3 regions of the Xenorhabdus sp. SGI 60 genome follow, and region 2 is predicted to be linked to each of the others. Evidence: predicted binding sites of a transcription regulator. Region 2 holds the regulator's gene; each other region holds the start of a gene.

Region 1 (3,238 bases), 980 kb from region 2:
GTATCATGTTATGGATGCGCCAGAGATCCCTGATGCAGAATATGATCGTTTGATGCGAGAATTAAAAGCGCTGGAAGAGCAGCATCCAGAACTGGTGACTGCGGATTCTCCTACCCAGCGAGTGGGAGCAGCACCGTTAACGGCGTTTGAGCAGGTACGCCATGAGATCCCTATGTTGTCTCTGGACAACGTATTTGATGAAGAGAGCTACCTGGCATTTGACAAACGCGTTCGTGATCGTCTGAAAGATGGCCGGGATTTGGTGTTTTGTTGTGAGCTAAAACTTGATGGTTTGGCGGTCAGTTTGCTGTATGAAAATGGGGAATTGGTACAAGCTGCGACTCGTGGTGATGGGACAACGGGGGAGAATATTACCGCCAACGTCCGTACTATCCGTGCCATTCCCTTGCGTTTGAAAGGGGATAATATTCCCGCTAGCGTCGAAATCCGTGGTGAAGTCTTTATGAAACAAGCCGGGTTTGAAAAATTCAACGAAGAAGCGCGTCGTACTGGAAATAAAGTCTTCGCCAATCCCCGCAATGCGGCGGCTGGATCATTGCGTCAGCTCGACCCTCGCATTACTGCCAAGCGTCCACTTACTTTCTATTGCTATGGGGTTGGTGTGCTGGAAGGCGGAGAGTTACCAGCAAGTCACTATGAACGCCTGATGCAATTCAAACGGTGGGGATTGCCTGTCAATGACAACGTGAAGTTATGCCAGGGCACTCAACGGGTGATGGATTTTTACCGTGACATTGAGCAGAAGCGGCCGACACTCGGCTTTGATATTGATGGAATTGTCGTCAAGGTTGATTCCCTCGAATTACAAGAAAGGTTGGGCTTTGTTGCCCGAGCGCCACGTTGGGCGACGGCTTTCAAGTTTCCGGCTCAAGAACAGATGACTATCATTCGTGATGTCGAGTTTCAGGTAGGGCGTACTGGCGCCATTACTCCGGTTGCTCGTCTGGAGCCTGTATTGGTGGCAGGTGTTACGGTGAGTAATGCCACGCTGCATAATGCAGATGAAATTGAACGTCTGGGGCTGCGTATTGGTGATACGGTGATTATTCGTCGTGCCGGAGATGTTATCCCGCAAGTCGTGGGCGTTGTTTATGAAAACAGACCAGCAGAAACTCAGGAAGTGATTTTTCTCGTACATTGTCCGGTTTGTGGCTCCGATATAGAGCGTGTCGAAGGTGAAGCAGTCGCTCGTTGTACAGGAGGCTTGTTCTGCGGAGCGCAGCGCAAAGAGGCACTGAAACATTTTGTTTCCCGTCGTGCTATGGATGTTGATGGCATGGGCGAAAAAATTATTGAACAGCTTGTGGATAAAGAATATGTCAAAACGCCAGCTGAACTTTTCCGATTGACCGCCGGGAAATTAACAGGTCTTGAGCGAATGGGACCTAAATCTGCGCAAAATATCATTAATGCCTTGGAGAAAGCGAAGAAAACCACTTTTGCACGCTTTATTTACTCTTTGGGTATTCGTGAAGTTGGTGAAGCGACAGCCGCCAACCTGGTTGCACATTTTGGCACGTTAGAAAAATTACGTGCAGCGGACATGGAGGCACTGATTGCGGTGCAAGATGTGGGAAGTGTTGTTGCCCGCCATGTCGTGAATTTCTTTAATGAGCCACACAATCAGGTGGTGATTGATGATTTGGTTAACAATATTGGTATTCATTGGGAATCGACTGAAAGTCTGAACTTTGATGAAGTCAACAATCCATTTGCTGGCAAGACAGTAGTATTGACGGGTTCACTGAACCGTTTATCCCGAGATGAAGCTAAAGATAAGCTGACTGCTTTAGGCGCAAAAGTGACAGGAAGTGTGTCTAAGAAAACAGATCTGGTTATTGCAGGTGAAGCTGCGGGTTCTAAATTAGCTAAGGCTAATGAGCTGGGAATTTACGTTATTGATGAAGAGGAAATGCTCCGTTTATTAGGTGAATAATATGTCTTCTATTTAGGGCGGCGATTATTAAAGTGTGATCGAGTTAGCTAAATAGAGACATGTAACCACCTAAATAGTAAATTAATGTGACAGTAATCAAAATTTACTATTATGTGTTACATAGAATACAGATGTAAATTTGCACAGAATCGTGTTTGGAGTTCTTCTTTATGGCTATATCTCATGTTTTACATTTTTTACTCGCATTAGTGGTCATTGGCGGCCTGGCGGTTTTGGCAAGTAATAACCGGAAGGATATTAAGATTCGTTATATTATTCAGCTGCTGATAATCGAACTCTTTCTGGCCTGGTTCTTCCTGAATTCTAACGTCGGTTTGGGAGTCGTTAAAGGATTTGACGATTTATTTGTCCATCTATTGTCTTATGCAGCGAAAGGGACCAGTTTTGTTTTTGGTGGCATGATAGAAGCAAATCTGGCCTTTTTCTTCCTGAATGTATTGTGTCCTATCATTTTTATCTCCGCCCTGATTGGTATTTTGCAACACATCAAAGTACTACCCATTATCATTCGTGTAATAGGTACAGTGCTGTCTAAAATTAACGGCATGGGTAAACTGGAATCATTTAATGCGGTCAGTTCATTGATTTTGGGGCAATCAGAGAATTTTATTGCTTATAAAAATGTGCTGGGCAAAATGTCTGAGCGCCGGATGTATACGATGGCGGCAACGGCAATGTCTACCGTATCTATGGCTATCGTCGGTGCTTACATGACGATGCTGGATGCAAAATATGTGGTTGCGGCACTGATCCTCAATATGTTCAGCACTTTTATCATCTTATCTCTCATCAACCCTTACTCTGTTGAGAATGAAGAAGATATCCATATGAGCAACCTCCACGAAGGGCAAAGTTTCTTTGAAATGCTGGGCGATTATATTCTGGCGGGTTTCAAAGTTGCTTTGATTGTCACTGCGATGTTGATCGGCTTTATTGCCTTGATTGCAGGCATTAATGCAATTTTCCATCTGGTATTTGGTATCACTTTCCAGGAATGTATGGGATATGTGTTTTATCCGTTTGCATGGATCATTGGTATTCCAAGTGATGAAGCGCTGAAAGTCGGCAGTATCATGGCAACCAAGTTAGTTTCTAACGAATTTGTGGCGATGCAGAGCCTGCAAGAGATGTCTGCTCAACTAAGTGAACATTCGAAAGGTATTCTGTCCGTATTTTTGGTTTCTTTCGCTAACTTTGGTTCCATTGGGATTATTTCTGGCGCTGTTAAAGGGCTGGATGAACAACAAGGTAATGCTGTTG
Region 2 (3,238 bases):
CGTCACCGTACTTTGCCACTGGAAGGCGTGCAATTTCATCCAGAAAGCATTCTGAGTGAGCAGGGACATGAATTGTTGAATAATTTCCTCAAATATTAGTCAGTTACCTCCATACTCCCTCATTCAGTGTTTTTTTATTTGCTCTTAAATGATTTTTTATTCATATTTTATGATTATTATTTCATTTTTAAATAGCAAAGATAAAAATAAGGTGGGGGAAATGGCAGAAAATAAAGCAACAAAACGAAATACCTATGATCAAGTGATGTTGCCCATTTATGCACCGGCGAATTTTATTCCTGTCAGAGGGCAAGGAAGTCGAGTATGGGATCAACAGGGTAAAGAATATATTGATTTTGCCGGAGGTATCGCTGTTCTGGCTTTGGGGCACTGTCACCCGGCTTTGGTGAACGTCCTGAAACAGCAAGGTGAAAAATTGTGGCATGTCAGCAATATTTTTACCAATGAGCCAGCCTTAACTTTAGCGCAAAAATTGATTGATGCGACCTTTGCCCAGAAAGTCTTTTTCGCTAATTCGGGAGCGGAAGCCAATGAAGCGGCATTTAAATTGGCACGTCGTTATGCGATTACTCGTCATCATCCGAATAAAACTAAAATTATTGCTTTCCATCAGGCGTTTCATGGACGCACCTTTTTCACTGTTTCGGTAGGAGGACAGCCGAAATATGCCGACGGGTTTGGACCTAAACCTGCTGATATTGTTCACGTACCTTTTAACGATTTGGATGCTGTCAGGGCGGAAATCGATGATCACACTTGTGCTGTTGTTTTGGAGCCAATTCAAGGAGAAGGGGGAGTGACTCCTGCGACGATGGCGTTTCTGCATGGAGTGCGGGAATTGTGTGATAAACATCAGGCCTTGTTGGTCTTTGATGAAGTCCAGAGTGGAATAGGGCGCACGGGTAAGTTATATGCTTACCAGCATTATGGCGTACAGCCGGATATCCTGACGACAGCAAAAGCGCTGGGGGGCGGTTTTCCCATCAGTGCAATGTTAACGACAGATACAATAGCGGCGGCAATGGAAACGGGCGCGCATGGAACGACTTATGGTGGAAACCCATTGGCTTGTAGTATCGGTTGTGTCGTACTGGATATCATCAATACGCCAGAAGTGATGATGGGCGTGGAAAAACGGCACGATATGCTCATTCATGCTCTGGAAAAGCTGAACCAAAAATATGGTATTTTCCATGAAGTTCGTGGAAAAGGCTTGCTTATTGGCGCCGTATTGAAAGCTGAATATCAGGGCAAGGCCAGAGAAATAGTGCAGCAAGCGGCGGAATCGGGATTGATGTTATTAAGTGCAGGAGACAGCATCTTGCGCTTTACTCCATCATTGATCATTCCTGAGGACGAAATTACAGACGGCATGATGCGGCTGGAAATGGCGATATTCCGCTGGTTAAACCAATAAAAGTAAAAAAGCCAGTGCGAAGTAACAGATTGCACTGGCTGAGTTTCTGGTTTATCGGGAATTAACGAGTCCCGTAAACGACGATGGTTTTGCCATGTGCAGAGATCAGGTTTTGATCTTCCAGCATTTTCAGGATACGGCCAACCGTTTCACGGGAGCAACCCACAATCTGCCCAATTTCCTGACGTGTGATTTTGATTTGCATACCATCAGGGTGAGTCATTGCATCAGGTTGTTTGGCCAAATTGAGCAACGTCTGGGCGATACGGCCTGTAACGTCCAGAAAGGCTAAGTTGCCTACTTTTTCGGAAGTGGTTTGTAGGCGACTTGCCATTTGGGCAGATAAACGCATCAGAATATCAGGATTGACCTGAATTAACTGGCGAAATTTCTTATAGGAAATTTCAGCCACTTCACAGGCACTTTTGGCTCGCACCCATGCAGTACGTTCTTGCCCCTCTTCAAACAATCCAAGTTCACCAATGAAATCTCCCTGATTTAAATAAGAGAGAATCATCTCCTTACCTTCTTCATCTTTTATTAGAACAGCAACCGAACCTTTAACAATGTAGTAAAGCGTTTCTGCTTTCTCGCCTTGATGAATAAGCGTGCTCTTGGATGGATATTTGTGAATATGGCAGTGTGACAAAAACCATTCAAGAGTCGGGTCTGTTTGTGGCTTGCCGAGAACCATTCGCTTTATCCTCTGTTGTTATTTCTGCCTTTATGGTGTGAGAAACTGTAGTTCCTCTTCAGGCTGGCTTTATAAAGTCAATAGCTTAACATATTAACCTGCTGAAAAACTGACAAGCGGGAATTTTATATGGATTATAAAGATGTCAAAATTTGGGCATATTGATCTTAACCATATATCTTGCCAGTCCCTATTTGTAACCTTGTTTGTAACACAGGAAAGCGTTTCTGTCTTCTCCTGTATCGCTTAGCCTATTAAACAGACTGCCAGATTACCAGAAATCAGGCAGAAGAGTTGGTTTTATTGATTTTATATTTATAAAAGGGAAAAAATTATGTCACAAAAAATGGCCTATTTATTTAAATAAAACAGGTAACATTATTTTTTGTTACCTGTTTTATTAAAAATTAAATGGGGATTAAATTACGAGATTTTTTTGCCTTCCAGTAATTGTTTAACAAGCGGCGCCATAATTAATTCCATTGCCAGTCCCATTTTTCCACCCGGAACGACGATAGTATTTATGCTGGAAATAAATGAACCCTGAAGCATAGCGAGTAAATAAGGAAAATCAATTTGAGTGAGACCACGGAAGCGGATCACGATAAAACTTTCGTCCAGCGAGGGAATGGCTTTGGCAGAGAAGGGGTTAGAGGTATCAACGGTAGGGACACGCTGGAAATTGATATGGGTACGTGAAAACTGAGGAGTGATGTAGCGGATATAGTCATCCATTGAGCGGACAACGGAATCCATGACAGCCTCTCTGGAATGCCCACGCTCACCGGTATCACGGATGAGTTTTTGTATCCATTCTAAGTTGACGATAGGCACAACGCCAATCAACAGATCAACATGACTGGCAACATTGTGTTGTGGCGTGACAACACCACCGTGCAGCCCTTCATAAAATAGGACGTCCGTATTTGATGGCAGAGGTTCCCACGGTGTGAAAGTACCCGGCAATTGGTTATAAGGAACGGCCTCATCATAGGTATGGAGATATTTTCGGCAGCGGCCATTGCCCGTTTCTCCGTACTCAAGGAATGTCTTTTCCAACATACCGAAATCGTTAGCTTCTGGCCCAAAGTAGCTGATATGTCTGC
Region 3 (3,238 bases), 410 kb from region 2:
ATCGATTTCTGATAGCGAAAAGCATTGTAAATATGGCATGTTCCAATTTATCCATTTTTAATGAGGCTTTGTGATGGAGTTTTATATTCCAATTATGGGATTGGGCGTGGCGGTATTTACGCTGGTTTTTCTGGTCTTGCGCACGCGTGTTCATGTCCTTATCGCTATGTTAATTGCGGCAATAATCGCTGGAATATCAGGCGGTTTGACTATGAATAATATCGTTGAAGTAATCGCTAAAGGATTTGGTTCGACACTAGGTAACATCGGTATCGTGATTGGATTGGGATGCATGATGGGGAGAATATTGGAAGTATCGGGAGCAACAGAGCAAATCGCCTATAGCCTGATTAAATGGTTGGGTAAAAGGCGCGAAGAGTGGGCTTTGGCGATTACCGGTTATATTGTCAGTATCCCCATATTTGTGAATTCAGCTTTTGTGATCCTCTATCCGCTGGTGAAGGCATTGGCGAAAAAAGGTAAACGCAATGTATTGTCCCTTGGGGTTGCTCTGGCCGGAGGGTTAGTGGTGACTCACCATATCGTTCCTCCAACACCTGGGCCGCTTGGTGTCGCCGGAATATTCGGGGTCAGTATCGGCCAAATGATGCTGGCAGGTATGATACTGGCGGCGCCCTGTGTCATCGGTATTACCTGCTATGCAAAGTGGCTGGAAACTAAATATCCTCAATATCAACTGGGTGATACAGAAGAAAGTGCAGAAAATTTGCCACAAGTACATCAGCGTTATATGGAAGAGAAAGAGCAAAAATCACTTCCAAGTCTATTTCTTTCTCTTTTACCTATCGTCGTGCCAATTATGCTGATTGTTATTGGTGTCATTAATGGAATGATACGGAAAATGGATGGGTTTGCCGGTAAGGAAAACGCTTTCTATTTTCAGATTTTTGATTTTCTAGGATCACCCATTATTGCGCTAGCAATCAGTGTATTACTGGCAGTTTATACCTTAATGCCAAACGTTAGTAAGCATGAAGTGATTGAACATCTGGAAACAGGGTTAAAAACGGTAGGCATTATTCTGTTGGTGTCAGGAGCAGGAGGTGCATTAGGTGCAGTGTTGAACGAAGGTTCAACAGGGACGATATTGGCGCATTATATTGCCAGCCTGCCCATAACACCGGTCTTGATCCCATTTATCATTGCAACGCTCATCCGCATAATTCAAGGCTCTGGTACAGTGGCAATGATAACTGCGGCTTCTATTTCTGCGCCGGTTATCAAGCAGATACCGGATGTTAATATGTTGGTGGCGGCTCAGGCTGCGATGATGGGCACACTATTTTTCAGTTACTTCAATGATTGTTTTTTCTGGGTGGTTAACCGGATGATGGGCATTAAGAATGTGAGACAGCAGATTATCATCTGGTCAATACCCACCACAATTGCTTGGGGAATTGGACTGTGTGGTGTATTGCTGCTTAATTTCATCATGTAACTTATTATGTGAATAGCGCCCTGTAGAGGGCGTTTTCTTTTTAAATGTGACAATTATCACAAATATATGTATGTGTTTCTTTTGAATATCAATTAAAGATGATTTTAATCACTAAAAAATGTCAGAGTATTGACTAAATTTAGGTATTCAAATTTTGAATCATGCCCGTTGAGGAGTCTGATATGTCTGATGTGTTTCACTTAGGTATCACCAAAAGCGACCTGCAAGGCGCAACTCTGGCGATTGTACCAGGCGATCCTAACCGTGTTGAGAAAATTGCGCGACTGATGGATAACCCAGTACATTTGGCTGCCCACCGTGAATTTACAACCTGGCGTGCAGAAATCAACGGAAAGGCTGTGGTCGTCTGCTCTACAGGCATTGGAGGTCCCTCAACGTCGATTGCTGTAGAGGAACTGGCACAGTTAGGAGTATGTACTTTCCTGCGTATCGGAACAACTGGGGCGATTCAGCCACATATCAATGTAGGGGATGTATTGGTCACGACCGCAGCGGTTCGTTTGGATGGTGCCAGCTTGCACTTTGCCCCAATGGAGTTCCCTGCGGTTGCTGATTTTGCGTGTACAAATGCCTTGTATGAAGCCGCAAAGGCATCGGGTTCTGTTACCCATGTTGGCATTACTGCATCTTCCGATACCTTCTATCCAGGACAAGAGCGTTACGATACTTATTCCGGTCGTGTTGTGCGCCGTTTCCAAGGCTCGATGAAAGAATGGCAAGAAATGGGCGTAATGAACTTTGAAATGGAGTCAGCAACCTTGCTGACCATGTGCGCAAGTCAGGGACTACGTGCTGGTATGGTAGCCGGTGTGATCGTTAACCGTACCCAACAGGAAATCCCCGATGTTGAGCTGCTGAAAAAAACAGAAAGCAATGCACTGGGGATTGTTGTGGAAGCCGCCCGTCGCCTGCTGTGAAGTCTTTCATCAAGGGTCAGAGCATTCTGGCCCTATCGTTTTTGTTATCTTTTTGTCTCCCTTCATTTTCCCTTCATTTCAAAATTTGATAATGTCATAACATTTTGTACTAATAGATAGTTTGTTCTATTAACTATTTTTTTAATCGCAACAAGAGTGACTATGACCACAACATTTCTATCTCATCCTTCACTACTTCCTTTGAATGGCGGCATTAATTTTCGTGATTTGGGTAATAAGACCCTGAAGAATGGCGCTAAAATTAAATCAGGATTGTTATTTCGTTCAGGATCACTGGACAGATTGACAGAAAACGATCAGGCTTTTTTAGTCGATCAAAACCTTTTGCAGATCATTGATTATCGTGATAACAGCGAAATTATGGATAAACCCGATCGCATATGGAATGGTGCGCATTATCACCATGCTCCAGCTAATCCTCTTTCCAAAGAAGTGGATGCTAATCTGGATAAGTTAGACAAAGAAATACTGGAGCAATTCGACGCGAAAGTATTTATGGCTCGCTTATATGAATTGTTACCCCTTAACAATCCAGCTTATAAGACGTTAGCGACATTATTGCTGCAACCAGAGAAAGGCGGAATTGTACAACATTGCGCGGTGGGTAAAGACAGGACAGGAGTGGGTTCTGCACTGGTTTTATTCGCACTGGGTGCTGATTTGGATACGGTGATGGAAGATTATTTGTTGACCAATATCACATTGGCTCCATACCGCGACTATTTATTGAGTGAACACGCAAAAATTATGTGTGAAAGTGTGGTCGAAAAATTTGCTTATGTTTATTCAGTGAGGGAAGAGTTTCTGCTGACCGCAATTA

Evidence for each region. Region 2 encodes CRP, which controls carbon source genes, mostly activating them, when cyclic AMP is high. Its sites were predicted from a motif close to ATGTGANNNNNNTCACAT; they were not measured.
Region 1: the regulator CRP is predicted to act here: its motif matches at 2,042-2,059, upstream of ACSJJG_RS06300 (NupC/NupG family nucleoside CNT transporter).
Region 3: the regulator CRP is predicted to act here: its motif matches at 1,504-1,521, upstream of udp (uridine phosphorylase).

What each region holds. Positions count from the first base shown of each region.
Region 1 covers NZ_CP196860.1:1,282,321-1,285,558, forward strand. The annotation lists gene ligA (NAD-dependent DNA ligase LigA) at 1-1,957, shown strand, start outside; gene ACSJJG_RS06300 (NupC/NupG family nucleoside CNT transporter) at 2,134-3,238, shown strand, end outside.
Region 2 covers NZ_CP196860.1:298,704-301,941, forward strand. The annotation lists gene ACSJJG_RS01410 (aminodeoxychorismate synthase component II) at 1-99, shown strand, start outside; gene ACSJJG_RS01415 (aspartate aminotransferase family protein) at 221-1,438, shown strand; gene crp (cAMP-activated global transcriptional regulator CRP) at 1,500-2,132, opposite strand; gene ACSJJG_RS01425 (phosphoribulokinase) at 2,556-3,238, opposite strand, start outside.
Region 3 covers NZ_CP196860.1:707,780-711,017, forward strand. The annotation lists gene ACSJJG_RS03235 (GntP family permease) at 74-1,459, shown strand; gene udp (uridine phosphorylase) at 1,642-2,397, shown strand; gene ACSJJG_RS03245 (tyrosine-protein phosphatase) at 2,560-3,238, shown strand, end outside.